Regions from separate parts of the Halomonas profundus genome, predicted to be linked through region 2. Evidence: predicted binding sites of a transcription regulator. Region 2 holds the regulator's gene; the other holds the start of a gene.
What was found. The regulator PhoB, encoded in region 2, activates phosphate uptake and scavenging genes when phosphate is short. The targets are predictions, from matches to a motif close to TGTCATANNNNTGTCANA.
Positions count from the first base shown of each region.

Region 1: a site for PhoB is predicted at 5,788-5,805, ahead of LMS44_RS14995 (DUF6482 family protein). Genes of this name have one in related genera too.

Region 1 is NZ_CP086344.1:3,286,122-3,301,872, reverse strand. Features, by position in the region: gene rnr (ribonuclease R) at 1-665, shown strand, start outside; gene rlmB (23S rRNA (guanosine(2251)-2'-O)-methyltransferase RlmB) at 668-1,453, shown strand; gene rpsF (30S ribosomal protein S6) at 1,673-2,050, shown strand; gene rpsR (30S ribosomal protein S18) at 2,084-2,311, shown strand; gene LMS44_RS15015 (hypothetical protein) at 2,324-3,175, shown strand; gene rplI (50S ribosomal protein L9) at 3,191-3,637, shown strand; gene dnaB (replicative DNA helicase) at 3,914-5,302, shown strand; gene LMS44_RS15000 (hypothetical protein) at 5,410-5,703, shown strand; gene LMS44_RS14995 (DUF6482 family protein) at 5,889-6,191, shown strand; gene LMS44_RS14990 (thiol-disulfide oxidoreductase DCC family protein) at 6,207-6,605, opposite strand; gene LMS44_RS14985 (cryptochrome/photolyase family protein) at 6,602-8,191, opposite strand; gene hemH (ferrochelatase) at 8,322-9,413, shown strand; gene LMS44_RS14975 (putative monovalent cation/H+ antiporter subunit A) at 9,644-11,983, shown strand; gene LMS44_RS14970 (Na+/H+ antiporter subunit B) at 11,976-12,407, shown strand; gene LMS44_RS14965 (Na+/H+ antiporter subunit C) at 12,426-12,773, shown strand; gene LMS44_RS14960 (Na+/H+ antiporter subunit D) at 12,770-14,374, shown strand; gene LMS44_RS14955 (Na+/H+ antiporter subunit E) at 14,371-14,844, shown strand; gene LMS44_RS14950 (MrpF/PhaF family protein) at 14,844-15,113, shown strand; gene mnhG (monovalent cation/H(+) antiporter subunit G) at 15,106-15,510, shown strand; gene LMS44_RS14940 (DUF2256 domain-containing protein) at 15,734-15,751, shown strand, end outside.
Region 2 is NZ_CP086344.1:5,152,703-5,168,453, forward strand. Features, by position in the region: gene pstB (phosphate ABC transporter ATP-binding protein PstB) at 1-394, shown strand, start outside; gene phoU (phosphate signaling complex protein PhoU) at 426-1,151, shown strand; gene cysZ (sulfate transporter CysZ) at 1,230-1,985, shown strand; gene LMS44_RS23490 (copper chaperone PCu(A)C) at 2,073-2,567, shown strand; gene LMS44_RS23495 (hypothetical protein) at 2,660-3,010, opposite strand; gene LMS44_RS23500 (hypothetical protein) at 3,488-3,790, opposite strand; gene LMS44_RS23505 (hypothetical protein) at 4,442-4,756, opposite strand; gene phoR (phosphate regulon sensor histidine kinase PhoR) at 5,068-6,354, opposite strand; gene phoB (phosphate regulon transcriptional regulator PhoB) at 6,357-7,046, opposite strand; gene ubiA (4-hydroxybenzoate octaprenyltransferase) at 7,172-8,062, opposite strand; gene LMS44_RS23525 (chorismate--pyruvate lyase family protein) at 8,098-8,673, opposite strand; gene LMS44_RS23530 (NAD(P)/FAD-dependent oxidoreductase) at 8,811-10,001, shown strand; gene LMS44_RS23535 (HU family DNA-binding protein) at 10,110-10,382, shown strand; gene LMS44_RS23540 (hypothetical protein) at 10,382-10,738, shown strand; gene LMS44_RS23545 (LysR family transcriptional regulator) at 10,817-11,761, shown strand; gene LMS44_RS23550 (aldehyde dehydrogenase family protein) at 11,740-13,290, opposite strand; gene LMS44_RS23555 (NAD(P)-dependent oxidoreductase) at 13,290-14,192, opposite strand; gene LMS44_RS23560 (M20 aminoacylase family protein) at 14,294-15,451, opposite strand; gene LMS44_RS23565 (ABC transporter ATP-binding protein) at 15,462-15,751, opposite strand, start outside.

The DNA.
Region 1 (15,751 bases), 1.9 Mb from region 2:
CCGACCTGCTGGTACACCGCGCTATTCGTTCGGTGATCCGCGGTCCGCGCCAGACCAACACGGTGTTGCGCGTAGAAGGTGCGCCGGTTGAGCCGCCCAGCAAGTGGTGTCCGTATACCTTCGAGCAGATGCTTGAACTGGGTGAACACTGCTCAATGACTGAGCGCCGTGCCGACGAGGCCACTCGTGATGTAGAGAGCTGGCTGAAGTGCGAGTTTATGTCCGACAAGCTCGGCGAAATGTTCGAAGGTACCATCGCCTCCGTCACTCAGTTCGGTCTGTTTGTGCGTCTGGATGAGTTCTACGTGGAAGGCTTGGTTCACGTGACGTCGCTGCCTTCGGATTATTACCACTACGAAGCTGAGAAGCACCGTCTTAAAGGTGAGCGCACCGGCACGACCTACCGTTTGGGTGATGGTCTTACCGTCCAAGTGGCGCGTGTCGATATGGACGATCGTAAGATTGACTTTGGGCTGGGTGATGAAAAGCCGCGCCCACGCCGCCAGCCGCGTAAGAGCCGCGGTGGGGAAGGGGGCGCTGGTGCTAAAGGTGGTGGTGCTAAGGCATCTGGTAACAAACCATCCAATAGCGAGAAGCCTGCTACGCGTCGCGGCCCACGCCGTACGCGAAATGGCCCACGCAAACCATCACCGAATAAGGGCTGAGTATGAAGTCGGCGTCTTCACGGCGGGGCCCCAAGACCCCTGATGGTTTGGATCAGGTATATGGCGTTCATGCATTGCAAAGCCTGTTAGACAGAGGCGAAGCGCCCCGAGAGCTTTGGGTGCAGCAGGGGGCAGGGAGCCGCTTAAAAGAGCTGATTACCCAGGCCCAGGCGCATGGTGCTCGAGTAAAAGAGCAGCCCCGGGATTTGCTTGATCAGCTAACCCAGGGGGCGGCTCATCAGGGAGTGGTGGCGTTTTGTCCGCCGTTAACTCCTGAAGGTGAAGAGTCGCTCTGGCTTAAGCTACGCGCCTGGCCCTCGAATACACCACCGCTGTTGCTGATTTTGGATGGCGTGACAGATGTGCATAACTTTGGTGCCTGCCTGCGTAGCGCGGATGCCGCCGGTGCCCACGGCGTGATTGTGGCGAAAGATAAAGCCGCACCGCTCAATGCAACGGTGCGTAAAGTCGCTTGTGGCGCCGCCGAAGTGGTGCCGGTTTATCAAGTGACTAACTTGGCTCGCACCCTGGCCAAGCTAAAAGATGCCGGTGTCTGGATAACCGGTACGGCTGGTGAAGCTGAGGCCAGCGTTTTTGACATTGATATGACCGGCCCCACCGCGCTGGTGATGGGGGCGGAAGGCAAGGGCATGCGGCGCTTGACTCGCGAAGCCTGCGATAATCTTGCCAAGCTTCCCATGGCGGGGGAGGTCTCTAGCCTTAATGTCTCGGTGGCTACTGGTATTTGCCTGTTCGAGGCTGTCCGTCAGCGCCAGCTTGCAAGTTAACCGCCGTGCTACTAAGATACACGCGCCCGTTTGTCTGCAAGCGGGTGTTAGCTGTCGTTGAAGTATTAGCTTTTGCTGAAATGAAAAGTTCTGTTTGATGCCCCTGTGGCCGCCTAGCGCGGTGGCGGAGCACTTCAGTTAACTCCTTGCTTCCCTGTCGTCGTTTATTGCGTTAAGCAATGGCACACAAAGGAAGCTGTCAAACCGCAAGGAGATCCCATGCGTCATTACGAAATCGTGTTTATGGTCCACCCGGATCAAAGCGAGCAGGTGCCGGCAATGGTCGAGCGCTACACCAGCATCGTTACCGAAAACAGCGGCACTGTGCATCGTCTAGAAGATTGGGGCCGTCGTCACTTGGCTTACCCAATCAACAAGATCCACAAAGCCCACTACGTGCTGATGAACGTTGAATGTAGCGGCGAGACTCTCGACGAGATCGAGAACATCTTCCGTTACAACGACGCCATTATCCGCAGCCTGGTTGTTCGCTGCAAAGAAGCTGTTACTGAAGCTTCCCCGATGATGAAACCGGCAGAAGAAAAACGTCCGCGTCGCGAAGAAAAACCGCGCGCTGAAGAAGAAGAAACTGCCTGATTTTATTCACTGCACGTTTTAAGGAGCTAGTCCATGGCACGTTTTTTCCGTCGCCGTAAGTTTTGCCGCTTCACCGCTGAAGGCATCAAGCAGATCGATTACAAAGATCTGGACACGCTGAAGGCTTACATCACCGAAACCGGCAAGATCGTTCCAAGCCGTATTACCGGCACCAAAGCACGCTATCAGCGTCAGTTGGCGACCGCTATCAAGCGTTCGCGTTATCTGGCACTGCTGCCCTACTCCGATAGCCACCAGTAAGCGTTTAACGTGATGCTGGCACTAGCCCGATGGCTAATGCGGGGCACGCCTTACGCTGCAGGCGGGGCGGCCTTGGCAACGCTAGTGCCTTGGCTGTTCTGGTTAGGAGCAGCCATCGCTGCGTTGATGACGCTGCGCAGAGGTTTTGCCCCTGCGCTACCGGTCATCATCGCCGCAGCACTACCAGCCGGTTGGTGGTGGGCTCAGGGTGATGTGATTCCGCTTGCCAGCTTACTGCTGGTTACGCTGATGGCCGTTATCCTGCGCGAGAGGATGCGTTGGGGGGAAACCTTGATTGTGGGGACGTTGGTCGCCTCTGTCATGGTTCAACTCGGCATCTTCAGTCCGCCAGGTGGCACTGAGCTAATGCTTGAGCAGTTGCGAGAAGGTTCAGAAGAAGTGGATCGCATGCTCACGGAATTTGCCAATCAAGGCTACGATACTCAAACCATTGCCGCACTGGTGGTGGGTGGAGTAACCGGGCTTGTGGTGCTGTTGGCAGCCATAGTGTGCTTGGCACTTGCGCGGAGTTGGCAAGCTGGGTTGTACAACCCAGGTGGCTTTCGCGAAGAGTTTCACGCACTGCGCTTGACCCCTAAAGAGCTAGCCGTGCTGGTCGTCATTGGGGTGATAGGTATGCTGCTAGGCGCTCATGCGCTGGCGATGCTTGGTTGGATTCCGCTGTTGGTAGCTGGCGTTGCGTTAGTGCACGGGTTTATTGGAATAAAGGGGATGAACGGGCTGTGGCTGGTAGCATTTTATGTGCTACTGATCACGACCTGGCCCACGATTCTCATTGTGCTGCTGTTGGGGCTGATTGATACATTCGCGAACGTTCGCGCACGCCTTGCCCGCAGCAACTGACAAGAGGTTTACGAGATGGAAGTCATTCTGCTCGACAACATTGGTAAGCTGGGCGGCCTGGGTGACAAGGTCACCGTGAAGCCTGGTTATGGTCGTAACTACTTGGTGCCTTACGGCTTAGCCGTACCGGCCACCAAAGACAACATCGAAGCGTTTGAAGCACAGCGTGCTGAGCTCGAAGCGCAAGCCGCTGAGCGTAAGGCAGAAGCCGAAGCGCGCGCTGAGCAGCTAAACGATATCGAACTGTCTTTGGTTTCCAAAGCAGGCGATGAAGGCAAGCTGTTTGGTTCTATTGGTCCGCGTGACCTGGCCGACGCGATTTCCTCTGCTGGCATCGATATTGCCAAAAGCGAAGTCCGCATGCCAAATGGCCCAATTCGTCAAACTGGCGAATACGACATCACTCTTCACTTGCACGCTGAAGTGGATGCCGTTGTACGCGTAGTGGTAGTTGCAGAGTAATTGAGCGAGTAGTTAAGTTAGTAACGACGTAAAGTCGTTACTAACGGCAGCTAATACAGCTGCCTCAAAAGGCGCGGGGTTTCTCCCGCGCCTTTTGTTTTTCCGGGTATCCGCTAGTTCTGGATATTCGCTATTTTTTGGGCGTTGCCAAAACTATCCAGCCCATCTCCCGCTGGGTATTTTAAGACAACGCCTTGATCATGTTGGTAGTCGCACCGCATGCGGCTAAGATAAGCATCTTCACCGGCTACGCAGTAGTGTTTAAAGGAGCTCGCTATGCAGGACCAGCCTTCTGCTGATACAGAAACGGCAGCGCTAAAACTGCCGCCGCATTCATTAGAGGCGGAGCAGTCGGTACTAGGCGGGCTCATGCTAGACAACCAGGCCTGGGATAACGTTTCAGAGCGGTTGGTCGCTGATGACTTCTACCGCTATGAGCACCGTTTGGTGTTCAACGTGATGATTCATCTGGCTGAAGCCGGTCAGCCGCTGGATGTGGTGACGCTTTCTGAAGCGCTGGAAGCGCGTGATCACTTGGATACCGTAGGCGGCCTGGCGTTTTTGGCAGAGCTTGCTCGTAACACGCCCTCTGCCAGTAATATTCGCGCCTATGCTGATATCGTGCGTGAGCGGGCAACGCTGCGCAAGCTGATCCGTGCGGCTAATCAAATTGCCGATAGTGCCTTTACTCCCCAGGGGCGCCCGGCTGATGAATTGCTTAACGAAGCCGAGCGGTTAGTGTTCCAGATTGCCGAGGAGCGCCCCAAAACGGGCGGCCCCATTGGCATGAGCGATCTATTGACCAAGGCGGTGGATCGTATTGATGAGCTGTTTAATCTGAAAGGTGAAATGACCGGGCTTTCCACTGGTTTTCGTGATCTGGATGAAATGACCACCGGGTTGCAGCCATCCGATATGGTGGTCATCGCCGGTCGACCCTCGATGGGTAAAACGACCTTCGCTATGAACCTGGTTGAACATGCGGTGATTTCCAGCGACAAGCCAGTCATGGTGTTCTCCATGGAGATGCCCGCAGAGTCGCTCATGCTGAGGATGCTGTCTTCCCTGGGCCGAATCGATCAAACCCGTGTGCGTACCGGGCAACTGGAGGACGAGGATTGGCCGCGTTTAACCTCAGCGGTTAATCTGCTCAAAGACAAACAGCTGTTTATCGACGACACCGCGGCCTTGTCGCCTAACGAAATGCGCTCAAGGTTGCGCCGTGTGGTGCGTGAACATGGCAATATCGCACTGGTCATGATCGATTATCTTCAGTTGATGCAGATCCCTGGCTTTAGCGAAAACCGCACCGGTGAGATTTCCGAGATTTCGCGCTCCTTGAAGGGGTTGGCGAAAGAGTTTAACTGCCCTGTGGTAGCTCTTTCTCAGTTGAACCGCTCCTTGGAGCAGCGCCCCAACAAACGCCCGGTTATGTCGGATCTGAGGGAATCTGGTGCGATCGAGCAGGATGCCGACGTCATTGCCTTCGTTTATCGCGATGAGGTCTATAATCCAGATAATCCCGACAATCAGGGGATTGCTGAGTTAATTATCGGTAAGCAGCGTAATGGTCCTATTGGCACGGTGCATATGGCCTTTATCGGCAAATATACCCGCTTTGAGGATTTGGCCCCGGATAGTTACGGCCAAGCGTTCGGCGACTAAGTTAATGATGACTGGTTTGTGATGACAGGCTAGTGATAAGTAGCTTGAGGATGGGGGGCGAGTTCGTATAATGCCTCACCCACGATATGTAAAAACGGGAGCAGCAAATGGCAGGTGGATTTCGGCGCGGTAACCGGCAGCGTCTTCCTAAGTTAGAAGGTCGCGGTGAGCTAGAGGCGATAGAGCGCGAAGGCCCTTTTAAAGAGTGGCTAGGTATGCCGGATCTTTATCGCTACCATTTAGTGGTCGCAGGCGAGAAGTATAGTTACCAGACTGAAGATGGTGAGCTGCCTGTGACGGTGGGAGATAAGGTCGTGTTCCGCTACAAAGAGACTAAAGGCGGCAACTGGATTGACCGCAATTCGCTTGGCAAAGCGATCGACCCCTCTGAATATCAATGATCGATTGATATCTTGACCTGCCGGTCAGGAACTCTCTTGCGATATTGACCTCCTAGCTATTAATGTCTAGTTATTGCTTATTGTCATTACATTGCAATGACAGGGCAATAGAAGTGTCATGGGGCGCAGTCATGCTGTGCCCTGATGACATAACGTATGAAATAGCCAAATAATAGGAGGGAACCATGGAACTTAAGGATCTTAAGCAATTTGTCGCCAATCACGACAATTTTGAAATTCGCGTGATTACCCATTCGGGCAGCCGTTTTTATCAGGTTGAGCTGGAAGACGTTGAAGGCGAGCGTCATATGCTGACGCAGCGTACCAAGCCAATGCTGTTTCGCTCGCTAGATGATGCCTATATGGATCTCAAGCGCGCCGGGATTCATCGCGCTTACCTGGTACAGCATGTGCCCCACGATGAAGTGATAGGCCGCGACGCGCACTATAGTGAGCCGCTCACATCGCGTATGCCGCTTGTTTTTTAACGCTGCTCTCACCCATCAACGTTTAGCCTGACGCTTTTCCCACCACTGCCCAAGCCGAATTCGGCGACGGGCAAAAAACCGGTAGCCGGCATTCATTATGCCGTGTACTCCCGGAAAGCATGAAAACCTCACCAGCCGCCGATAGCCCAACACTGCATAGAGGGCACGGCTGGCATCCATGCCGATATACCATTTCCCTTGGCTATCACGCAGGTGCAACTGGCCCATCATGGCGTTAAAGTCCTGCCCATACGCCTGAGCGTTAAAATCACGTGCCTGGATATCTACCAGCGCGATGTGTTCCCGATGGCGATGCTTTTCCAGCCACGCGACTTCCTGTTGGCAAAAGGGGCAGTGACCATCGTGAAATAGCATAACTGGCGGTGCAGCATGTAGTGGCGTGTAGCGGCTCATGGTGACTCCTGGTTGGTATTGGCCGAATAACCTGCTGTGTGGTAGGGCTGCCCGTAGCCAGGCGATGTTTCCAATTGATCCAAAAAGTGCTCAGCCTGTTGGCGGATAGCCTCGCGCTTCTCATCGGCCATGCGGTTGAGGGAGCCGTAAATCAGCTTCATACGAGGGTTCTTACTCAGGCGCTCAGCGTTGGTTTCGAGAAAGTGCCAGTAAAGGCTGTTGAAAGGGCAGGCTTTTGGCCCCGTGACCTGCTTGGGTGAGTAACGGCAGTGCTGACAATGGTCGGACATTTTGTCGATATACTTGCCCGACGCACAGTAGGGCTTCGAGCCCATTAAGCCGCCGTCGGCATGGAGCACCATCCCCAGCGTATTAGGCAACTCTACCCACTCACTGGCATCGGCATAAACCGCCAAGTACCAGTCGCATAGCGCCTCAGGTTTAACTCCGCATAGTAAGGCGAAATTGCCTGTCACCATCAGTCGTTGAATATGGTGGGCGTAGCTATTGTCGATGGTCATCTGAATAGCGCGCTGTAGGCAGCGCATATCGGTATCCGCGTCCCAGTAAAACGCGGGCAGATCGCGCTCAAAACCTAGCTGATTAGCGCTTTTGTAGCTGGGCATCTGTGTCCAGTAGAGCCCTCGCACGTACTCGCGCCAGCCAAGTATTTGGCGAATAAACCCTTCGACGGCGTTGATCGGCACGTCGCCGTCATAGTAGCGCTGCTCGGCGGCTTCGCAGACTTCATGAGGCGACAGCAAGCCGATGTTCATCGCGGCTGAGAGCCGCGAGTGATATAGATAGGGCGCTGAATCGCTAATCGCATCCTGATAGCGGCCAAAATCAGCCAGTCCATGGTCTATAAAATGCTTTAGATCCACTAATGCCTGCCGCCGTGTCACCGGAAGGTTAAAGTTCGCCAATGTGCCCATATGATCGCTAAAGTGGCGCTCGGCATCAGCCAGAGCGGCTTTTGTCAGTGCATCCTGGCGATGTTGAGGTAGCTCAGGGAAATCCAGTGCGGCTTTGATAGGCTGGCGATTGTCGTGGTCAAAATTCCATTTGCCGCCAACGGGTTCGTCGCCCTCCATCAAGTACCCGGTGCGCTTGCGCTGTTCCCGGTAAAAGTACTCAAGGCGCAGCTGTTTGCGTCCGCTTGCCCATTGGCTAAAGTCATCGGGTGTGGTGAAAAAGCGCTCATCCTCAAGTAGTCGCCACGGAATCGTTGCGTTTTCGCGCTGCTGCATCGTCTCCCATAGCTGCCATTCGCCAGGTCGGGCAACGCGTATCTCATTGCAGCCGTACTGTTGCGCGATGCGTTCGGCTTCCTCAATAAGGGAGTGGCAATTATCTGCATCATCCAGCGCGCTGTAGTGCACTTGAAAGCCTTTTTCGCGCAGTGCCTGGGCAAAGTGACGCATGGCGGCCAAAAAGAGGCCAATTTTATGGATATGATGGGGCACATAGCGCGCCTCTTCGCCAACTTCGCATAGGGCAACCACGGCATTGGCGGGCGCGTCTCGCAGCGTTGTGAGTGAAAACGAGAGCTGGTCGCCGAGCACTAAAAGCAAAGGCTTGGACATAAATTGGCCTGTAGTTATACAAATAATGCCGATAGTATAACTTTATGCCGCCACTTTGCCGAAAAGTGATAAGATTTAATTAATTGATAGATGTACTGAGCACCATCGTTATTTTTCAGGAGCATGAGTAATGACCGAGAATGTCGTCAAGGATCAGCCGGGCGAGGGCCGCTTGGCCCATGCACCCAGCGAGCATCCGCCGGTAGCGCGCGCCAAGGTGGGTGTTGTGCTGGCAAACCTGGGAACCCCGGATGCCACCGACTACTGGTCAATGCGTCGTTACCTTAATGAGTTTCTTTCTGATAAGCGTGTGGTCGACTATGCCGGTTGGAAATGGCAGCCGTTGCTACAGCTGATTATTTTGACCAAGCGTCCGTTCTCATCGGGCAAGGCCTACCGGGGAATCTGGAATAACGAGAAAAACGAAAGCCCGCTGCTAACAACGACGCGCGCCCAGACCGAGAAGATGACCGCACGGTTAAAGGCGCTTTATGGTGACGATGTCGAGGTCGATTTCTGCATGCGCTACGGTAATCCCTCGACGGAAAGCGTGCTGACGCGATTAAAAGAGAAGGGCTGCGAGCGAATCGTGTTTTTTCCGCTATACCCTCAGTACGGTTCGCCCACCACGGCGACGGCGAATGATCAGGCGTTTCGCACCCTGATGAAGATGAAGTGGCAGCCTTATATACGTACGGTGCCCGCTTATTTTGAACATCCTGCCTACGTTCAGGCGTTGGCCAACTCGGTACAAGAAGCCTACGACGGTTTCTCGACCCGGCCGACCAAGCTGGTGGCCAGCTACCATGGCGTTCCCGAGCGCTACCTGATGGAGGGTGATCCTTACCACTGTCAGTGCCAGAAAACGACGCGCCTGCTCCGTGAGAAGCTTGGTTTTAGCAAAGAGGAAGTGGATACCGCTTTCCAGTCGCAGTTTGGCCCTGAAAAATGGGTCGGCCCACAAACCGTTAAGCATGTGGCAGAACTCGCCGAGCAGGGGCATAAGCACATTGCGATTATGTCGCCTGCCTTCTCTTCCGACTGTGTTGAAACCTTGGAAGAGATCGAAGAGGAGATTCGCGATAGCTTTATGGAAGCGGGTGGCGAAACGTTCAGCTATATACCTTGCCTGAATGATCGCGATGACCATATTGAGGCACTGTTAGCAGTCATCAACAATGAATTAGCAGGATGGCTATCGGCCCCAAACCCTAGCGTTTAGCTAGCTACTCGTCATAACTGAAAGCTAATAGCAGCCGCCCTGCGAAATTAATCGCTGTGCGGCTGTTTGCGTTTAAGCGTTTGACTGGTCAGTCAAAACTGCCTGTTATATGGTGTACAACTTTAGAATCACTATTATTCAACGCTGGCATATTATTGGCAAGGTAAGGTGTCTAACCGCTAGCGGCTGTCTTGGTGGTGAGCCTTTCGTTTTTCAGGAGGTTTCGCTTGATACAATTTGCCGTTTTAATGGGGTTCGTACTGGCGGCGCTATCGCCAATGTTAAACCACTGGTTCGGCCAGCGTGCCAGCCTAGTATTGGCTCTATTTCCTGCCGGATTGGCGGCGTGGTTGGCACTTCAAGCCCCTGAGGTCATTGAGAACGGTAGCCTGCTTTTAGAGTGGCAGTGGGTGCCTTCTCTGGGAATCAGCCTTACCTTCCTGTTGGACGGTCTATCGTTACTCTTTGGGTTATTGATTACCGTTATGGGGGCCTGCGTGCTGGTATATGCCGGCGGCTACCTTAAAGATCACCCTGATCTTGCCCGATTTCACATCGCCTTGGTCGCCTTCATGGTGTCGATGCTGGGGCTGGTACTAGCTGACGGCCTATTAACGCTATTCGTTTTTTGGGAATTGACCAGCATTACCTCCTATTTGCTGATTGGTTTTAACCACGCTGATATCAATGCACGTAAATCAGCGCGGCAGGGCTTATTCGTTACCGTGGCGGGTGGGTTAGCATTAATGGCTGGGCTGGTGCTGCTAGGGATTGCCAGCGGTAGCTGGTCGCTGGCGGAGATTCTCGATCAGGAGGCTGACCTGCGTGAACATGCACTCTACACGCCTATGCTGATCTGTTTGCTACTGGGTGCCTTCACCAAATCGGCGCAGTTTCCGTTTCACTTTTGGTTACCCAACGCCATGGCCGCGCCGACTCCGGTTTCGGCTTACCTGCACTCGGCCACCATGGTGAAAGCGGGTATTTATCTGCTGGCGCGCTTACACCCGGAGCTGGGTGGCACTGCGATGTGGGTTGGCGTTCTTTCCGTGGTCGGCGCAACCACTATGCTGGTGGGTGCGTTTTTAGCGATTCATCACACCAATATCAAAAAGCTGCTCGCTTACTCGACCATTATGGCGCTGGGCACGCTGACGATGCTATTGGGCATCGGCACCGAGTACGCGATGACCGCGTTTGTTACCTTCCTGCTCGCGCACTCGCTGTATAAAGGGGCGCTGTTTATGGTCGCCGGTATTCTCGATCATGAGACCGGCACGAAAGATGTCACCCAGATGGGCGGGTTACGCTCAGTGATGCCGCTGACTGCCACCATTGCGTTGGTGGCTGCGCTTTCGCTTGCCGGTGTGCCGCCGCTACTCGGTTTTATCGGTAAAGAACTGATGCTTGAATCAGTTCTCGGTGCCGATAGCTTCCGAACACTACTGGTGCTGTTCGCCTTTCTGGCATCTATTTTAACTATCGCCGTTGCTTTCATTGTGGCGCTACGTCCTTTTTACGGTAAGCGTCACCAAACCCCGCTTGAACCACATGAAGCCCCGCCTGGTATGCTGCTTGGGCCCGCGTTGCTCGCACTAGGGTCGCTACTGTTAGGCTTGATGCCCGCTGTGCTGGGTGCTGATGCGTTGTTAACGGCAACCGCCACTGCTATATCCGGGCAAACAGTAGAAGTGGCGCTGTCGCTTTGGTATGGCATTAACGTCGCGTTGATAATGTCGATCGTTAGCCTTGGTTTAGGCTTTTTGCTGTTTAGGCGTTGGGACAGCGTGCGTGGCAAGCTCTCTGTATTGGCACCGGTGATGCGCCATGGCCCCGAGGCTGGGTATGAAAGCATGATGAATGGCATTGTGCACTTCTCAGAGTGGCAAACTCGGCTGCTCCAAAACGGCTATATGCGTAACTACATTTTAGTGATGTTAGCGACGCTTATTGCACTGATCGGTAATTCAATTCTATTACGCCATTCGCCTGTGTTTGCCGTTGACCTGGATGTGCGTTTTCACGAGGTAGTCGTGGCTGGCACTATGGTGATGGGGGCACTGTTTGCGACCATTTCTCGATCGCGGCTGGGGGCAGTGGTTTCCGTGGGCATCATGGGTTTTTCCATTGCATTGATTTTTGTTCTGTTCAGTGCGCCAGATTTAGCGATTACCCAACTGCTGGTAGAGACCTTAACGGTTATTTTGCTGGTACTGGTGCTGTTTCGCCTGCCACGCTTCTCGAATCTTTCCACCAGCTTGGAGCGCATACGCGACGGCGTGGTGGCCGCTATGGTGGGTATCTTGATCTGCCTACTGATTATGACCTCCTGGAGCATTCAACAGTTTGAGCCCATTTCGACCTACATGATTGAGAACAGCGCGCCTTTGGCGTATGGCCGCAACATCGTTAACGTCATTTTGGTCGACTACCGTGCCCTGGATACCTTAGGTGAGATGTTCGTGTTAGCGCTTGCCGCCATCGGCGTGATCGCCATGTTAAAGCTACGCAATAACACCAAAACCACCGACAGCAGTAAAGTAGCTGCCAAGGAGCCTTACGATGGTTAAGTCAGGCACGATTATTCTTAATACCGCCGCACGGTTTTTAATGCCGCTGCAACTGATGTTTTCTATTTTCCTATTGCTGCGAGGGCATGACGAGCCGGGCGGAGGATTTATTGCCGGCTTGGTAGCGGCAGGGGCGTTTACGCTGTATCTGTTTGCCTTTGGTGTAAGTGCCACCAAAGAAGTGCTGCGCATGGTCGACCCCCGAGACCTGATTGGGGTTGGGCTATTGCTGGGAATGATCTCGGTAGTGCCTGCCTGGTTTATGGGGCAGCCATTTCTGACAGCCCAGTGGTGGACTATCCCGGTTATCGACTTTAAAGCTTCCACGCCGCTGATTTTCGATGTAGGCGTCTATTTTGCTGTGCTGGGTTCGGTCACCGGCATGGTGATGACGCTTATGGAGGTCGACAAGGATGAACCTTGAGTTAACAGGAGGCACAGCATGGAACCATTAATGGCAGTGGCGATTGGCCTGCTGTATGCGACGGCTATTTTTATGATGTTGCGTCGTTCTATCGTCAAACTGGTGATTGGTCTGATGCTGCTCTCTAATGCCGCCAATTTACTGATTTTTACCACGGCGGGCATGACCCGTGGAGCACCTCCGCTTATCCCTGAGGGGATGATGCTGCCGCCCAGCGGGGTAGCCGACCCCTTACCCCAAGCGGTTGTGCTGACGGCCATTGTGATTGCCTTTGGGGTGCTTGCCTTTGCCGTGGTATTGATTCGACGCGCCTACGAAGTCGTTAAGGCTGATGATCTCGATAAGATGAAGGATACTGATACGTGAGGCCTGAAGTTGCTCTTCCCGTCCTCTTGCCCCTGCTAACCGGGGCAGTTTCCTTGTTGTTTTGGCGCGCGCGCCCCATGCAGCGCTTTTTGGCGGTGGCAGGTAATGTTGCGCTACTCATGGTTAGCCTGTGGCTGTTTGTATCTACGTTGTCAGATGGCTATGTCACCATGCAAATGGGTAGCTGGCCAGCTCCCTTCGGGATTACCTTAATAGCCGATCTGTTAAGTGCGGTGATGGTGTTAATGACCGCTCTTATCGGTTTGGCAATGGGTGTTTACTCGCTGGCCACCACTGGCCGCGGCCACGAAAAATTTGGCTACTATCCGTTAATGCACCTGCTGCTCGCCGGGGTGATGGGGGCCTTTTTAACCGGCGATATCTTTAACCTCTATGTATGGTTTGAGGTAATGCTGGTGGCCTCTTTTGCGCTGCTGATTCTGGGGGGAGAACGCGCGCAGATGGAAGGGGCGATTAAGTACGTCACCTTGAACCTGTTGGCATCGGTCATCTTCCTGACCGCGGTGGGGCTACTCTATGGCATGGTGGGTACACTCAACATGGCCGACATTGCGTTGCGCATGGATGAGGCAGAGCACACCGGTATGGTGGAAGTGCTTGCGGTCATGTTTATGGTGGCCTTCGGCATCAAAGCCGCCGCCTTTCCGCTATTTTTCTGGCTGCCAGCCTCGTATCACACCCCGCCTGTCGCTGTTTCGGCGCTGTTTGCCGGGTTGCTCACCAAGGTGGGGGTGTATGCGATGTTCCGTGTCTTCACCCTGATGTTCGATCAAACCATGGGCTATCTCCAGGAGATTATGCTCTGGGGTGCTGCCTTCACCATGGTAACAGGCGTGCTCGGTGCCGCCGCCCAGCATGAGTTTAGGCGAATCTTGTCGTTTCATATCGTCAGCCAGATTGGCTATATGATCTTAGGCTTAGCTCTTTACACACCTTTGGCGATCGCCGGTGGCGTGTTTGCCATCGTGCATAACATGGTGGTGAAGACCAATCTCTTCTTGATCAGTGGTATCACCCACCGTTTGCAGGGAACCTACCAGCTTAAAAAAATGGGCGGGCTGTACCGAGATCGCCCTTGGCTTGCCGTGGCGTTCTTTCTTTCTGCCTTCTCGCTGGCGGGGATACCGCCGCTGTCAGGCTTTTTTGCCAAATTTGTAATTGTGCGTGCGGGCCTGGAAGTTGAAGCCTATGTGGTGACCGGTATTGCACTGGCGGTGGGATTAATGACGCTTTATTCCATGGTGAAAATTTGGAATGAAGTGTTTTGGAAGTCGTTACCCGAAGATAACGACGTGCCTGCGACTGCCACGCCCACTGGTGACGACGGTCGGCTGTTAAAGCCTAGCCTGTGGATGATGTATTCGCCCGTTATGGTGTTGGCGTTATTTTCTCTGCTCATTGGTGTGCTTGCAGAACCTATTATGTGGGTGATGATGGGTATTGGTGATCAACTGTTTGAACCTTCGGGATATATCGAAGCCGTATTGGGTGCTTCAGCCAGTGCAGACGATGTTCTGCTGCAGCCAACGGGGGCGGCAGAAGATCAACCTGAGGCGGATGCTGGGGAGGCAGCGCAATGACCGGAGCCATTTGGAACCTACTGCTAGGCCTTGCTTGGGTACTGTTAAGCGGTGATTTTAGCGGCTTAAACCTCCTTGTCGGGCTAATATTTGGCTACATTACGCTGATACTCATCGAACCTCAGCTTGATTCCCTAAAAGGCTATCCTGCGCGAGTACCGCGTTTTATCGGCTTTATTGGTTTTTTTCTAAAAGAACTTGTTCAAGCCAACTTGCGTGTCGCTTTTGATATTGTCACCCCCCCTTGGCATATGAAGCCTGGGGTCATTGCGATGCCGCTTTCCGCGCGTACCGAAATGGAAATTACTCTGGTAGCCAATCTGATTTCATTGACACCAGGAACGTTGAGCCTGGATGTATCAGATGACCGTAAAGTCTTGTATATCCACGCGATGTTTTTAGACAATGAAGAGGAGCTACGGCGCAACTTAAAAGAGATGGAGCACCGGGCTTTGGAGCTATTTCGCTAATGGATACCGTCATTTTAATAAGCCAAGTCATCATGAGCCTGGCGCTTATCTTTACTTTTGTGCGTGTAGTGCGCGGGCCGAGTTTGCCTGATCGGGTGGTGGCGTTAGAGCTTTTTTCTACCACCGTGGTGGGATTGGTCGGGGTTTATGCCATCAAGTCTGACGTGGCTAGCTTTCTGGATGCCGCCATTGTGATCGCATTAATGGGGTTCTTAGCGGCAATTGCGTTTGCGCGCTTTTTGGAAAGGGGAGGCCCAAGGGATGATTGATTTCATAAAGGGCGCGTTAATCATTGGTGGTGCACTATTTATACTGCTTGCCTCAGTCGGATTGCTGCGGTTGCCCGATTTGTTAACCCGCATGCATGCCACTACCAAGGCTGCGGCGTTAGGCGTTATCTTAATTATGTTGGCAGCGGCCATGCACTTTGCTGAAGTGGGGATCGTGGCCCGCTCATTTGCCATCATCGTGTTTATCCTGATGACCGCCCCCGTGGCGGCCCACGTGATTGGCCGTGCCGGGTACTTTGTTGGCTCGAAGCTGTGGAGCGGTACCGTAAAGGATGAGTTGCGCCCGAACTATGATCCCTTAACCCATGAGCTTAAAAGCGGCCTGGAAACCCAGGAGAACGCCAAGCGCCAACCCCGCGAGACTGACCCTGACTAGGTTTGACTAGAGCAAACCACAGCGTAGTAGCCATTGAATAACCGCTGCTAAGCCACCTTCGGGTGGTTTTTTTGCGTCTGGAGATGGGGTGTATTAAGACACGAGTAATTAGTTCGCCCTTAACAAATAATGTACAATAAAATCATGTACAATAATTATACTGTATAAGATAATGCGTTCATGTTTTACCCCATGCCCCGCAGAAATGTGATTAAACGTGACCATGCGACGCAAACAACAC
Region 2 (15,751 bases):
CGACATTATTGAGTGGGCGCTAACTTCCGCCGCTCTGTGGGATGAAGTGAAAGACCGCCTACACCGTTCCGCTTGGCAGCTTTCCGGTGGCCAGCAGCAGCGTCTGGTGATCGCCCGTACCTTAGCAGTACAGCCCGACGTGCTGCTGCTTGATGAGCCAGCATCAGCTCTAGACCCAATTTCAACCCTCAAAATTGAGGAGTTGATCCGTAACCTCAAGTCGGAGCTGACGCTGATCCTGGTCACCCACAATATGCAACAAGCGGCGCGCGTATCGGATTACACCGCCTTTTTGCATCAAGGGGAGCTGGTTGAATACGGCCCTACCGATCAGGTCTTCACCAACCCCCGTTTGCAACGCACTGAAAACTACATCACCGGCCGTATCACCTAGGCCTTAGCAACTGAACCGTCAGGAGTGCTCCATGGATATTACTAGCGACTCTCACAGCCAGCATATCTCTCGCCAGTTCAACCAGGAGCTGGAAGAGCTGAAAACCCACCTGATGGCCATGGGCGGTCTGGTGGAAAAACAAGTGCAGGACGCTGTCTTTGCCCTACTGGAAGGAGACACCCGATTAGCCGAGCAGGTGCGTGACAATGACCGCCAAGTCAACGACCTGCAGCTGCAAATCGACGACGAATGCACCCGCGTACTGGCGCGCCGCCAGCCTGCTGCTTCCGATTTGCGTCTGGTGCTGGCCGTCATCCGCGCCACCTCAGACTTAGAGCGCATTGGTGATGAAGCCAGTAAAATCGCCCGCAACGCCCTGCTCCTGAGCGAAAGTTCTAGCACCATTCGTGGCCTGGTGGAGGTGCGTCACATTAGCGAGCACGTACGTAAAATGCTGCGCGATGCGCTCACCGCCTTTGCCCGCTTTGATACCGACCTGGCTATGCAGGTCGTACGCGAAGACGAACTGGTGGATGACGAGTACAGCAGCGCTATGCGCTCATTAATGACCTTTATGATGGAAGACTCACGCTCTATTACGTCAGTACTCAGCATCATGTGGGTACTGCGCGCGCTAGAGCGGGTAGGCGACCACGCCGATAACCTTGCTGAGTACGTGGTCTATCTCGTCAAAGGTTTGGATATTCGCCATAGCGACACCGATGAACTGGAACCACAGGTGCCAAAAAAGTCTTGACCTGATGGGGCTTTCCTCCTGCAATACGTCCAGGCTGCCACGCAGCCTGGACGTTGGAATCACGAGGAGCTCACCTAAATGCTGGATGCTGTCACTGCGCTTAGCCGAGGTACACGCTGTGTGTATCAACCGGGTATGCGCCGCTATGTTTTTCTGCCTATTCTGGTCAACCTGATTGTCTACGTGAGCATGTTCAGCTTTGTGCTCAACCGTTTTGATGGCTGGCTCGCCCATTGGATGGGCATGGTACCCGCTTGGCTTGACTGGTTATCCTGGCTTATCTGGCCCCTGTTTGTGATTAGCCTGTTGGTGGTGGTGTTTTTTACCTTCACGCTGGTTACCAGCTTGATTGCAGCCCCTTTTTACGGCTTTTTAGCCGCCAAAGTTGAAATCCAAGCCACTGGCCGCGAACCCATTGATGACCGAAACCTGACCAAAACAGCCATCGATGCTGTGGGACGCGAGTTTGTTAAGCTCGCCTATATTCTGCCTCGTGCCGCAGGCCTATTTGTGCTTAGCTGGATTCCAGGCGTCAATATAGTTGCTCCGCTACTCTGGGCACTGTTTTCTGCCTGGGTGATGGCAATCACTTATCTAGACTACCCAATGGATAACAACAAAGTAACGTTTGCCGATATGCGCCAACGGCTCTCTAAGCGCTGGTGGCAAAGCCTCACCTTTGGGGGGTTAGTGACCTTAATTACCTGGATTCCGCTGGCCAACCTGTTTTTGATTCCCGGCGCCGTTGCGGGTGCCGTACTGCTGTGGGATGACCATTATAGAGACGTACGTAGCGACAAACGTGGCGATGCACGTGGCATTACACCGCAGTAGGCGCCTATTACCCAGGCTACGTCACTTTGCTACCTTTATGTTTTGTTCGTCTATCCTGGGCTCAATCAACAACAAAGGAATCACCGCATGATAAAACCGATGGCTTGGCTGGGTGGCGTACTCTTGATTGGCGCTATGTCTATTTCGATGACATCTATGGCGTTAGCCCACGACGTAAAAACAGAGACTCTTCGCATTGCGCACCCCTTCGCTACCCCAACCCCACCGGGTGCGGTAAACGGTGCCGCCTACCTTGATATCACCGCCGTTTCAGGCCCCGTCACTCTGGTTGGCGCGAGCAGTCCTGCGAGCAGCAACGTTGAGCTGCACGATATGCAAATGGACGGCGATATGATGCAGATGCGGCATGTGGACGAGATTCGTGTCGAGGCAGGGGAGACTTATACCATGCGCCCTGGTGGCGGCTTTCACTTAATGCTGATTGGCTTAACCGAGCCGCTGAAGGAGGGTGAGCGGTTTCCCCTCACGCTCACCTTCGCTGAACAAGGTGACGTAGACATCGAGGTCTGGATACAGAGCGCCCAAGACGGTAGCGAAGCTGCTGATGGGCATCACCACTGATGTCGTTGGCTTTTAACACATAGCAAAAACCCCACCGAAGCGGGGTTTTTAGCGAGTAACGCTTACATTAGCAGTTACACTTATCCTATTATTTACCAGTCGGTGCTATCACCTTCATCCCGGTTGAGTTCTCCAGGAGTGTAACCCTCTTGGCGAGAAGTAGGCCCTTTTTCAGCCGTAGAAGGACGGCTACTGGAAGGCGAAAAGTCCAAGCTATCAGCTTCGTCACGGTTCAAGTCGCCCGCAGAGACATGAGATGGTTTGGAAGCTGCATGCGACTCAGGTTTGTTAATGACATCCTGACCAGCGGTGCGGTCTTGGTTCAGTTCAATAGATGAGTGCGCCATCGCCATGGGGCTCGCGACCAAACCAAAAGCAATACCTACTATGGCGACTTTTTGGCTCATTTCTTTTAACAGCAAGATGTTCTCCTCATTATCCATGGATTCCGTTCATCGATGATTAGAACGGCTATTACGCTTTGCGTTGCATATTAGGCGTCAAAAAAGTTAGCTCACCCTTTACGGTCAAAATGATTGTGAGACCGGATGCCTGAGACATAACCCACCGGCAGGCTGATGATGGGCAGTGTATAAATAGCGACGCAATGAAATTAGGCTCCGCTAGAAAGCCGTACCTTAAACTAAAACAAGAATAGTGTGGGAGAGGTGTTGGATGCCACAAAAAATCAGACCCCGCATCAGCAGGGTCTAAGGACACAAGACTTTGACAATGACTAGCGCTAGCTTCCTTTCCTTTTGCGGGGCTGCTCCAACCTTGGAATTTAACCCTGACCAACGCTCTGATTGTCGTTTGATTCATTCCTTGAATCGATATGCATCCGTATCGGTGTGACACGCTTTCGCGTGTTTAGCTCACGTGTTAATCGTAATATATTTCTTCAGAATTGCAAATTTTTGTTACCAAACGTTTCCATCACCTACGTCTTGGGTCAAATCTTTAGCGGTGTAGTCCACTTGACTACTAGTGCGATGAGAATCTGCCTTAATGACATTAGGACGGTCGCCTTCGTCGTACATTAGATCAGATGGGCTAAAATCTGCTTGGCCGGATGTGTGATGAGACTGCGCCTGGATGGGCTCGTCATCAACCGTGAAGTCTTGATTGGCTTCGATGGACATATGGGCAAAGGCAAGCGGGCTTGCCAGCAAACCAAAAGAGAGACCTACGACGGCTGCTTTTTTAACAAAATCGTTAAACATACTATTTACTCCTGGTAACCGTTTGATACCGCTGAAGTGAAGTGAGAAGGGCTCTCTGGCCAGATCTCACTGCGGCTAGCTTCACTACCTCTAGAAAGCATATGTAATGCCAACTCTCTTATAAAAATAAAATAACCATATAAATCAATAATTTAAAATAAATACATTGCGCACAATTATACACCGCTAAAAACAAAAGCACGCTAATTACATGTGCACTAATGACACATGCGCAAAACTGTCTGTGCCTTTATGACACACTCAGCAAAATAAAAGGCTCGATGCCAACAAAGCGCTACGGCATCAATTCATAAAAAACAAGACATGGCATTGGATAGAGAGGCGCAAAGAAAGATCGGCGGAAAAGATAGGGGAGAAAGTAGCGGGGGGATAAGCGAGATAAAAAGTAGGCAGCAAAAATTAGGCCCCGCATTGCGGGGCCCGATATCAGAATTGGCTATAGGTAATAACTAACGCTAGCTTCCACTCCTTGTGCGGGGCTCCAACCTTGGAATTAACCCTGACTAGTGTTCTGATTGCCTACTGATTCATCCGTGAATCTTAAAAGCATTCTTGCTTTTGTAACATCCTGTTAATCGCTTATTCATTCTCTGAAAAAGCTTTTAATGATATCTAAAAGGTCATTGATAATTAGCTACCGCCATTTTCTTCTACAAGCTCATCCTTGTCATACTCAGCATCGTCTGAGTGACTGCTTGATTGCGGATCCATGTCGCTGGCACCATCACCTTCGTCATGGGTTAAATCGTCAGTCATGTCTGTTGTATCACTGCCAGTTGAACTACCGGTACCTTGGGAATCCATCGGTTGCTCGTCAGCGGTAATACCTTGGTTTTCGTCAATCGCCGAATTTTCATCGGTTTGTGCAAAAGCTAATGGGCTTGCCATCAGACCAAAAGATACACCTAAAATGCCAGCTTTCTTGAGAAAATCCTTGGACGTCATATCCTACCTCCGATCGCTGTTTAGTACCGCTTAATGAAGAAAGAAAGGCTTACTGAGAAGCCAGCAATTCCTGCGGTCATCTTCCTTCAATCTGTACTCTGCAGAAGGCATGCCAAAAAACTTAAGCATATAAATAAAAACAACAAAATCAGTCTCTTAATTAAAAATAAGTTATGCCAAAAAGGCATCGACTGAGTCACGACACAACGCTTTAAGCTGTGTAAAAATGGCACATGGGTAAAGCTTTGCCAACCTTGCATGCCAATATTGCACATTGCTACAAATATTATGCAATGGGATGACTTGCTAAATTAAACAAGACGCGAGGGGGGGAAGGTGCAGCGAAACAACGCACCCTTGCCGGGAAGGGACTCAATTTGTAGTTGCGCATCGTGGCGCAACAGCACGTGCTTAACGATCGCCAAGCCTAAACCTGTGCCGCCAGTCGCAGTGCTGCGCCCCTTATCAACACGGTAAAAGCGTTCTGTTAGTCGGGGAATATGAACGGGATCAATCCCTTCACCGTTATCTTCCACATCGATATAGCCGCCACCAGTAGCGCTAGCTTTCCAGCGCAGGGTGATTTGGCTGCCAGCAGGCGTGTAGCGAACCGCATTAAAGGCAAGGTTAGAGACGGCGCTGCGAATCTCCTGTTCACTGCCTAACAGTCGGGCATCGCTCTCAAGGGCGACGGTGATGGTATGACGTTGATGCGATAGGGCCAGCGCATCATCACAAACGCTTTGCAGTAAAGGCTCGAGTGACAGTGGATGATGATCTTGGCCGCCCTGGTCAATTTCCAAACGCGAGAGCAGCAATAAATCGTTAACCAGATTCTGCATCCGCTGGGTCTGTTCCTGCATTTGCTGAATACTACGTCCCAAGCGCGGCGGAAGCTGGTCGGAGATATCACTGTAGGTTTCCAAATAGCCGGAGAGAACGGTCAGCGGCGTACGTAACTCATGGGAAACGTTGGCGACAAAGTCGCGCCGCATCTGCTCAAGACGATGCAAGCGGGTGATATCGCGAGCCATCACTAAGCGTTCGTCGTCACCGTAGAGGGTAATTTGATACTGCAGGATTCGCCGTTCATCAATCGGTGAGGTGAGCGTTAACGGCTCACTGTAGTTACGCGAATTAAAATAGCTGATAAAGCCCGGGTCGCGCAGCAGGTTGGTAATGTGTTGACCACGATCATGGACGGTTTGTAGCCCCAGCATGGCGGTGGCGGCGCTGTTCCACCACTCCAAATCACCGTGGCGATCAAGCATGACCACGCTATCACGCATTGCTTCAGACGACTCTTGAATACGTGCCAAAGTAGCCCGCAGACGGCTTTGGGTGATGCGCTGACTTTTTTGATAGCGGTATAAACGATCGAATAGCTCGCCCCACATCCCGCGAGCGGCAGGCGGTTCATCGTTAGGGTGGAGGGTGAGCCACAAATAGAGTTCGCGTAACTGTCGTAAGTGGTAAAACAAGCATCCCGCAAGCCCTGCTGCAAGCCCCAGCCCAGCCGAGCCCAACAGCCAGCCCAAGCAAGTGCCCAGCGTGGCCAGCCACGCTATTCGCCACAGCTCACGACTCCATAAACGCACATTTACACCCGTGCAGAGAAACGGTAACCGGTACCCCGAACCGTTTGGATCAGGTTTTGATGCACGTCGCCCAGCGCTTTACGCAAGCGGCGGATATGCACATCGACCGTGCGCTCTTCAACGTAAACATTGCCGCCCCACACTTGGTCAAGCAGCTGGCTACGTGTGTAAGCGCGCTCTTGGTGAGTCATAAAAAACTGCAGCAAACGGTACTCGGTGGGGCCCATTTCCAGCGCTTTGCCGTGGGCACTTACCCGGTGGCTCACCGGATCAAGCAGCAGGCCGTTAATCTCAATCGGGTCTTCAACGCCACGTGGCGTCGCACGGCGCAGCACCGCTTTTAGCCGTGCCACCAATTCCCGGGGTGAAAAAGGCTTGGTGATATAGTCATCGGCACCGGCTTCAAGCCCTTGAATTTTATTATCCTCTTCGCCTTTCGCGGTGAGCATAATAATCGGGATTTCAGCGGTGGTTTCTTCACGTTTTAGGCGTCTCGCCAGCTCAATACCGCTAGTGCCGGGCATCATCCAGTCCAGCAGCAGTAAATCGGGTTGGTGGTCGACCACCATGGCATGAGCATCCTGGGCGTTATCCGCTTCGAGCACGCGATAGTCAGCCATTTCCAGCGCTACCGCGATCATCTCGCGAATCGACGCCTCATCATCGACAATCAGAACGGTCTTGGCGGTCATACCAGAGCCTCACGGTGTTCAAAGAAACTAGTTCAAAGAAAAACAGTTCAAAGATAAACAGATCAATGACATGTCAGTGACGATAACACCATGACTTGATGACAATTACATGACAACCGCCGCGATCAGCCAGCCGCAGGCCACCAACTTAGCGCGATACCGGCAAAAATCAGCAGTCCCGACCAGTGATTATTGAGAAACGCCTGGAAGCAGGCATCCCGCTCCTGGTCGCGAATTAAGCGCTGCTGATGCAGAAAAGTCGCTGCCATTGCCGCTAGCCCTAACCAGAAGAAACCACCTAAACCAACCCACCAGCCTACCCAAGCCAGCAACCCCAGGGTGGCTAGCTGGAGTAAGCCGATAATCAAACGATCCGCATTTCCAAACAGCACGGCCGTCGATTTAATGCCAATTTTTAAATCGTCGTCGCGATCGACCATGGCGTACTGGGTATCGTAGGCCACTGTCCAGCACACATTAGCGCAGAATAGCAGCCATGCTTCCAGCGGCACGTGGCCGAGCACGGCGCCAAAAGCCATCGGAATTGCCCAGGAAAAAGCCGCGCCCAGCACCACCTGAGGAAAGTGGGTATAGCGCTTCATAAACGGATAAATAATCGCCAGCAGCACCCCGCCCAGCGAGAGCAGCACCGTAAACCAGTTGGTCAGTAATACCAGAATAAACGCAGCGGCCACCAGGGCGATAAACAGCAGTTGAGCTTCGGTTTCGCTGATACGGCCCGTCGCTAGCGGACGTTGTTTTGTGCGTTTCACATGCCCATCGAAGTGGCGATCCGCATAGTCATTGACCACGCAGCCCGCAGCGCGCATCACATAAACGCCGGCCACAAAAATCAGCAGCACATTTCGCCCTGGTACACCTTCCGCAGCCACCCATAATGCCCACAGCGTCGGCCACATCAAAAGCCATGTGCCTATCGGCCGATTCAAGCGCATCAGCTGTAAAAAATCTGCCACGCGAGCCCATCCCTTCGGCCGCAACAGTGAACGATCCATGCTTACCTCACGAAGAATAAGATGCAGGCGCTAGCCTAGCGCGAAGGCAGGCCAAGATCATCCGCCATCGCCGTCAAAAAATACTCTTGCACTAATAACGACAGACTGCCGTGCTTACAGCCGTGATAAAAAACAGAGCGCCTTCCCCAGGCACAGCCTTCCTGTATGCCGTTGACGCTAGCAAACTGGGGGGAATGCGTCGTTACTTCCAATGGCCCACGCACTAAACCCGGCTGGCGAAATAGCCAACTACCTAGCGAGCGCTCGCCCAGGCACTCTAGCCGTTGGCCCTTTACCTGTGAAAGCGGGGCGACCGAGCGCGCCACCACCCATGGCGTTCCATCTAAGCACAGCGCCACTTCCCGCAGCCAGGCGTAACGCTTGGCACCAATGCCCAGCGCCTGAGCCTCATCCTGGCGCGGCCAACCAACCCCCTGGCGCAACAGTCGTACTCGAAACGGCTTCTCGCCACCTGCGACCATTAAGTGGGCGGTTAACGAGTCGGTGGAGGCAACCCACTGCCACCAGGAAGCACTCATCGCCGGGCGCGCCGCATCAATCGGGCGCCAGCGGGAAAATAGAGGAGTTTGCCGAAAAGCAGCAGCCGTCACCGAGTTCTCCAGGGCAATTAACGGGTTGGCTAGTGTAACATGAGCACTGAAAGGCTTTTGTTTCAGCGACTTTTTTAACGACTCGGTTTAGCGCTTCTTTTTTCGCAACCTTATTTAGCAACTTTTTTGGTGTCTGCATGCCCGCCACCCAAACACAGAAAACCTCTTCGCACTCTGCGCTGGTGATTATTGGCACTGGAATGGCAGGGGTTGGCCTTGCCCGGGCGTTGCGCCGATTGGGCGACCAACGCTCAATAACGCTGGTGAGCGCCGACAGCGGCGATGATTACAGCAAGCCGTTGCTCTCCACCGGCTTCGCCAAGGGCCTGGTGCCCGAACAATTAGCCCAGCGCAGCGCTACTGACCTGGGCGAAGAGCTAAATGCCCAAATGGTTATCCACACCCAGGTAACCGCACTGGATGTGGATAACCAAACAATTCTGCTCGAAGGCGGCATGGTGCTCGGCTACGACACACTGGTACTGGCCACTGGCGCTGCACCACGGGTGCCCTTCAGCATTGAACCCAGCGTAGCCCCACGCTGCTTTACCATTAACGACCTGGATGACTACCGCCGCTTTCACACGGCGCTAGGCCAGGGCCCTGCACGGGTGGCGATTGTTGGCGCGGGGCTGGTCGGCTGTGAATTTGCCAACGACCTCCACGCTGGCGGCCATCGTGTCAGCCTCATTGCCCCAGAAGGAACCCTACTTCCTCGCTTGCTGCCACCGCCCTTAGGGAACGCCCTAGGCGATGCCTTTAGCGAAGCAGGTATCCATCTTCACCTTGCACGTTCGATTGATTCGATAGCGGCCGAAAGCGGCGAAGATATCGTATTACGTCTGGATAACGGCGACGCTGTCAGCGCCGATCTCGTGTTGATGGCAACCGGCCTTGCACCTCGCACAGCACTTGCCGAATCGGCTGGTTTAAACGTATCACCTGGCGGTATAGTCGTTGACCGCCAGTTGCGTACATCGCACCCCAATATCTACGCCCTAGGCGATGCAGCCTGCGTAGACGGTGTTAATGCCATGTACGTGCAGCCACTACAAGCCAGCGTTAAGGCGCTGGCGGCAACCCTTTCAGGCGCGCCCACGCCGGTTAGCTTCGGTGCTTGGCCGGTAGTGGTTAAAACGCCGCTGCTACCAGTGGTGGCCTACCCGCCAACGAACACGCCTGAGCACTGGCGAATTGAAGGCGAAGGCGGTGATATCAGTGCCTTGGCTGAAAATAAAGACGGTCGTTTGATTGGTTTTGCGTTGACAGGCGGCTGCGTGAGAAGGAAAGTGGAGCTTTCCAGAGCAGCACCTGCACTGCTAGGCTGATTTTCGTCGCGTTCACGACTAGGCTAGAGAAGTTAACCTAATCGGCTACGCACCCAACAACATGCATTTGTTTGATGTTTGATTTCTTTTAAAAAGGGGAGATTCCTTATGCGCAAACCTGAACTCGCTGCAGCCATCGCTGAAAGTGCCGACCTATCCAAAGATAAAGCTGGCCAAGTGCTGAACGTTATTCTGGATGAGATCACCAACAGCGTTGCTAAGGGCGAAGATGTCGCTTTGATTGGTTTTGGTACCTTCACGGTACGTGAGCGCGCAGCACGTACCGGCAAAAATCCGCAAACCGGTGCCCCGCTGCAGATTCCGGCCAGCAAAAACGTTGCCTTTAAGCCAGGCAAAGGACTTAAGGACGCCGTTTCTTAATGAAGCTCAAGCTGACGCTGTGGCTACTGGGCGTACTGCTCAAACGTGCCCTGCGCCGCAAGCCGCGCTTTCGTGAACAGTTAGAACGCATGCGCGGCCTGGACTGGGGGATTGCCACGGAAGATCTAAGTATTGCCCGCCACTACCGGATGACACCGAAAAGTATCAGTACCGGCAAAGGGCTGCCTGTGGACTTAGATCTTGAGCTACGCTTCCGTGATCAGAATACCGCCTTGAAAGTGCTCAAAAAGCCAACACAGCAGGCCTTTCTCGACGGCATGATAAACGGCGACGTGCGCTTAGTGGGTGATTCCGCCGATATGAATAAGCTGCAAAAACTACTCAAGTATTTGTAGCGGTTTACGATTGGCATAGGGTAACGGCTTAGATTAAATAAATTTAGGCTGAACAAGGTAGAGGTATAAAAGCTATCGATGGACATACCTCATCAACGCCTCGTTTACTTTCGCGTTACCCTTGAGTCTGGCTCCGTGCGCCGCGCAGCGGCGCGCTTGGATATTGCTCCCTCGGCGGTAAGCCGGCAAATTGCTTTGCTGGAAGAAGCCTTGGGAGCGACGCTTATGGAGCGTCAGCGCGACGGCATTTCGCCTACTCCGGTAGGCGAAATGCTGCTTGAGTACTGCGAGCGCCGCGGCGCCCTTGATGAAGGGTTTATTGCGTCACTTGAATCCTACCAACGCATGGAAACCGGCAAGATATCGCTTACCGTCGGAGAAGGGTTTGTCAGTGACCTAGTAGCCTCCCCACTGCATGAATTTACCCAACGCTATGCGGGCATTCAGCTCGATATCCATACCGCAGGCACCTCGGGCATTATTGACGCTGTTGTCGGCGATCACAGTCATATCGGCTTGATGTTCCATGAGCGTACCCATCCCCAGCTGCGTTTCTGGTCATCTACTCCTCAGCCACTCATGGTCATTCTGCCGCCCGACCACCCGTTAACCAGCCAAACGGCGCCGCTCACGCTTACCCAGCTTAGCGACCAGCCCATGGCCATGTGGGACACTACCCATGGGGTGCGTCAAATGGTTGACCAAGCCTTTCAGCAGTCGCGTATAGCCCCGCGCATGGCGATGAATACCAACTCAATGGTGATTCTGGCCCAATATGTGCGCAGCGGTATGGGGATTACACTGCTACCCGCCTTTGCCGTCGCCCACGATTTAGAGCTCGGCACGTTAGTGGCGCGCCCGGTAGATAATCCGCTTTTTCAGCGCTCCCAGGCCCACATGGTCACGCGGGTAGGCCGCCAACAGCCCAAGGCCAGCATTCTGCTGCTACGCCACCTGCAGCGCTGGATGCAGGCGTTTCGCGCCCCAGGCTCGGTAAGCGATCAACCAACACCACTACCGTAACCAAACGCCACGCTGGCTTCAGGGGCTGTTTCCACCCAGACGCTTTGCGGCACCGTATATTCGCGCAGGCCATCCAAGCCGCTGGAGCGACCGAAGCCGCTATCGCCAAAGCCACCAAACGGTGACATCACGCTGATCGCCTTGTAGCTATTGATCCATACCGTACCAGCACGCAGTTGCCCAGCTACGCGATGCGCTCGCGCTACGTCCTGGCTCCAAACGGCGCCAGCCAAGCCAAAGCGGGTCTCGTTGGCGAGCTGAATGGCCTGATTTTCATTGTCAAAGGCCATGGCCACCAGCACCGGACCGAACACTTCTTGTTGAGCAATCTCCATATCCGGCGTGACATCGACCAGCACGGTAGGGGCGATAAAGTAGCCCTGAGCCTCGGTAGGTAATCCCTCTGGCCGTTTACCGCCCGTTAACAACGTTGCGCCAGCGGCTACCGCCGCGTCGATCATGCGTGTGACCTGCTCAAATTGGCGGTGATTCTGCAAAGGCCCCATGCGGGTCGCTTCATCGTTAGGCAGGCCCACCGAAATCTGTTCCGCCGCCCGCGCCAAACGGCTGGTGACTTGCTCAAACACCGGGCGCTCGATCAACAGCCGCGAGCCCGCCACACAGCTCTGGCCGGCGGCGGCAAAAATGGCCGCCTGGGCACCCGCGACAGCTTCATCCAGCTTGGCATCGGCAAACACAATATTGGCGGATTTGCCCCCCAGCTCTAACACGCTGGGCACCAACCTCCTCGCGCCCGCTTCAGCAATCATGCGACCACTCTGGGGAGAGCCCACTAACACCAGTTTGCTGATGGCAGGGTGGTCGGTCAGCGCTGCGCCGGTCGACTTGCCCAGCCCGTTGACGATATTGATCAGCCCTTTAGGAAGTCCGCCGCTTTCAAGTAGCTTGGCAATCACCACCGATGAAAAGGGCGTCAGTTCGGAAGGCTTTAGCACCACACCATTGCCCGCCGCAATGGCAGGGGCTAACTGCCAGGCACAGGTGAACATCGGGGCATTCCAGGGGGTAATCTGCCCCACCACGCCGTAAGGTACATGGCGCACATAGTTAAGATGCGAGGTAGGCACTGGAATCACTTCGCCATGCTGCTTGTCGCACCAACCCGCGTAGTACTCGAACATCTCGCGTACTTTGCCTACTTCAGCCCGGCAGTCACGAATCGGCTTACCGGCCACCACACTTTCCAGCTGAGCCAGCGCCTCTTCATGGCCCGCCAGGCCGCGTATGGCGGCATTCATGCGCCGTCCACGCTCGCTGGCGGTTAGCGCCATCCATTCGCGTTGGCCTCGCTGTGCCGCTTGGGTAGCACGCTCAATCAGTCCAGCACCCGCATCGCGATAGCTCACCAGCGTTTCGCCGGTGGCTGGATTGGTCAGGGTGATCACGTCCCCCTCTCCTGCCACTAAACCGCCATCAACCCAGTTGCTCAGCAGCGTGGTGGCCGTTAATCCAAAACCTTCGAGTAGCGTGGCAAGGTGATCTTGGGCATGTTGGCTAAGTGCGTTCATTACTGCTCCTCCGCCTGGCTGGCACGAGCTAATATCGGCGTGGTGATATGGTTAAAGTCATCGCTATCGGTTGGTTGTTCGGGGTTCGCGTGCCAGGCATCGACCACGGCTTGTAACAGCGGCGAGGGGATATCCAGTTGCTCAGCGGCATCCCGGGCCAAACGTAAATCCTTACGCATCAAACCGGTGGTAAAGCCTGAGTCGAAACGCTCACTCAACACCCACTCTGGGAAGTTCACCTCGCTGACCGCGCTGCGCCCCGAGCCACTGTTAAGGCCCGCCAAGCAGGCCGCGGGGTCAACGCCCGCCTTGACTGCCATAGCAACGGCTTCGGCGGTGGTTAACAAGTGCGCGGCACACAGGTAGTTATTGGCAAGCTTGACCACATGGCCGCTGCCCGGGCCGCCCACATGGGTACGCTTGGCCGACATGGCTTCCAGCATCGGCAATACCCGTTCGATAGTGCGTTCATCGCCTCCTAACAGCATCCCTAGCTTGCCGCTGGCAGCGCCTTTCGGGCCGCCGCTGACCGGGGCATCCAACCATAGAAGGCCCGCTGCGGTTACTTTTTCGGCCAGTTCACGCGTCACGGCGGGGTCACTGGTGGAGGTATCGACAATCACGCTACCTTTCGGCGCAAGGTCAAGCAGGCCTGGCGATTGCTCGATCACCTCACGCACATGGGCAGAGGTGGGCAACGACAGCAGGTAAACGTCGCTAGCGGGTAATTCTTCGGGAGCCACAACGGTTAGTCCTTGAGCAGCAAGACGCGATCGCGCTTGCTCAAATACATCGCTACCCGTTACTTCAAACCCTGCTGCTTTGAGGGTGAGCGCCATATTGCCGCCCATCTGCCCCAAACCAATGACGGTAATCGATAAAGGGGTGGTGACTAAAGACATAGTAAAGCTCCTTTAAACGTCATGAAGACGCTATGTTCCGGGTAGACGCTCCCCTACCCAGAGGGCATCAGAGAGCGAATAACGTGTATTAAGTCAGGAATTTAGACGAGTAACGCCCTTACCAGCTCCACCCAGTAGCGCGTGCCCAGCGGCAGCAACGCGTCGTTAAAGTCATAGCGGGGGTTATGCAGCGAAGCGGACTCCTCGCCATTGCCCATCCAGATATAGGCACCTGGGCGCTCGGCCAGCAGGAACGAGAAATCCTCAGAGGCCATACTGGGCGGCGGGTTGCGCACCACATTGTCGCTGCCGAGTAAGCTTTCCAGCACCGAGGCGCAGTGCTGGGCATGTTCAGGGGTATTGATAGTGGCGGGATAGCAGCGCTGATAATCCAGCTCAACGGTTAAGCCGTGAAACTCTGCCAAGCTGGCAATCGCCTGCTTAAAACGTGCCTCCAAGTGCTCTTTAAGCGCCATATCAAAACAGCGCAGCGTGCCGCGAAGCGCCACCTGTTCGGGAATCACATTGAAGGTATCCCCTGCGTTAATGCTGGTAATACTCAGCACGGCAGATTTGTCCGGTGGCGTTTCGCGGCTCACCAGCCCTTGCAGTTGGCTGATCAGTTGGCAGCTCGCCAAAACCGTATCAGTACCTAAATGGGGCATCGCCGCATGGCAGCCCTTGCCAGTCAGCGTCAGGCTAAAGATATCGAAGGCGGCCATGACGTCGGTATCGTGCACCGCGGCGACGCCTACCGGCAGACCCGGCCAGTTATGCAGGCCGTACACGGCGTCCATGGGGAAGCGCTCAAACAGGCCCTCTTCAACCATCACCCGCCCGCCGCCTGCGTTCTCTTCGGCGGGTTGAAAGATGAACACCACCCGGCCTTTGAAATCCGGCTGCTGCTTTAACGCCCAGGCAGCGCCCAACAGCATGGTGGTGTGTCCATCGTGGCCGCAAGCGTGCATTTTGCCCGGCGTTTGCGACGCGTAGGCAAGCGCAGTCTCTTCACGAATATCCAGGGCGTCGATATCGGCCCGCAGGCCGATGGTTTTACCTTCACCTTTTTGACCATCCAACGCGGCTACCACACCCGTTCCGGCAATCCCGGTGGTTACCTCAAATCCCCACTCAGTCAGCAGCTCGGCAATACGCGCACTGGTGCGATGCTCCTCAAAAGCCGTTTCCGGGTACTGGTGGAAATCATGGCGCCACGTTTTTAGTTCTGCGCAATTCGGTAAGTCTACTGAAGCAGTCATCGGCTTGTCCTTAAAGCATCAAGTGGGCGACAACGGCAGAGCCAATAAAGGTACCGGTAAAGACCAGCAGGGCCACAATCACCAGCTTCCAGCCAGTTTGCTTGAACATGGCAAACTCACGACCGGTAAGCGCCAGCCCTGCGTAGGCCAGTACCGGCGTGACCACTGCCAGGAAATCCACTTCAGCCAGCCGTGCGATTATCCAGCCATTACCGGGGAAGAACGGCAGCGTCGCGATAATACTCACCAGCGACACCCAGGCCACGCTGGGCAGGTAAAAAGGGCAAAACCGCCCAACCA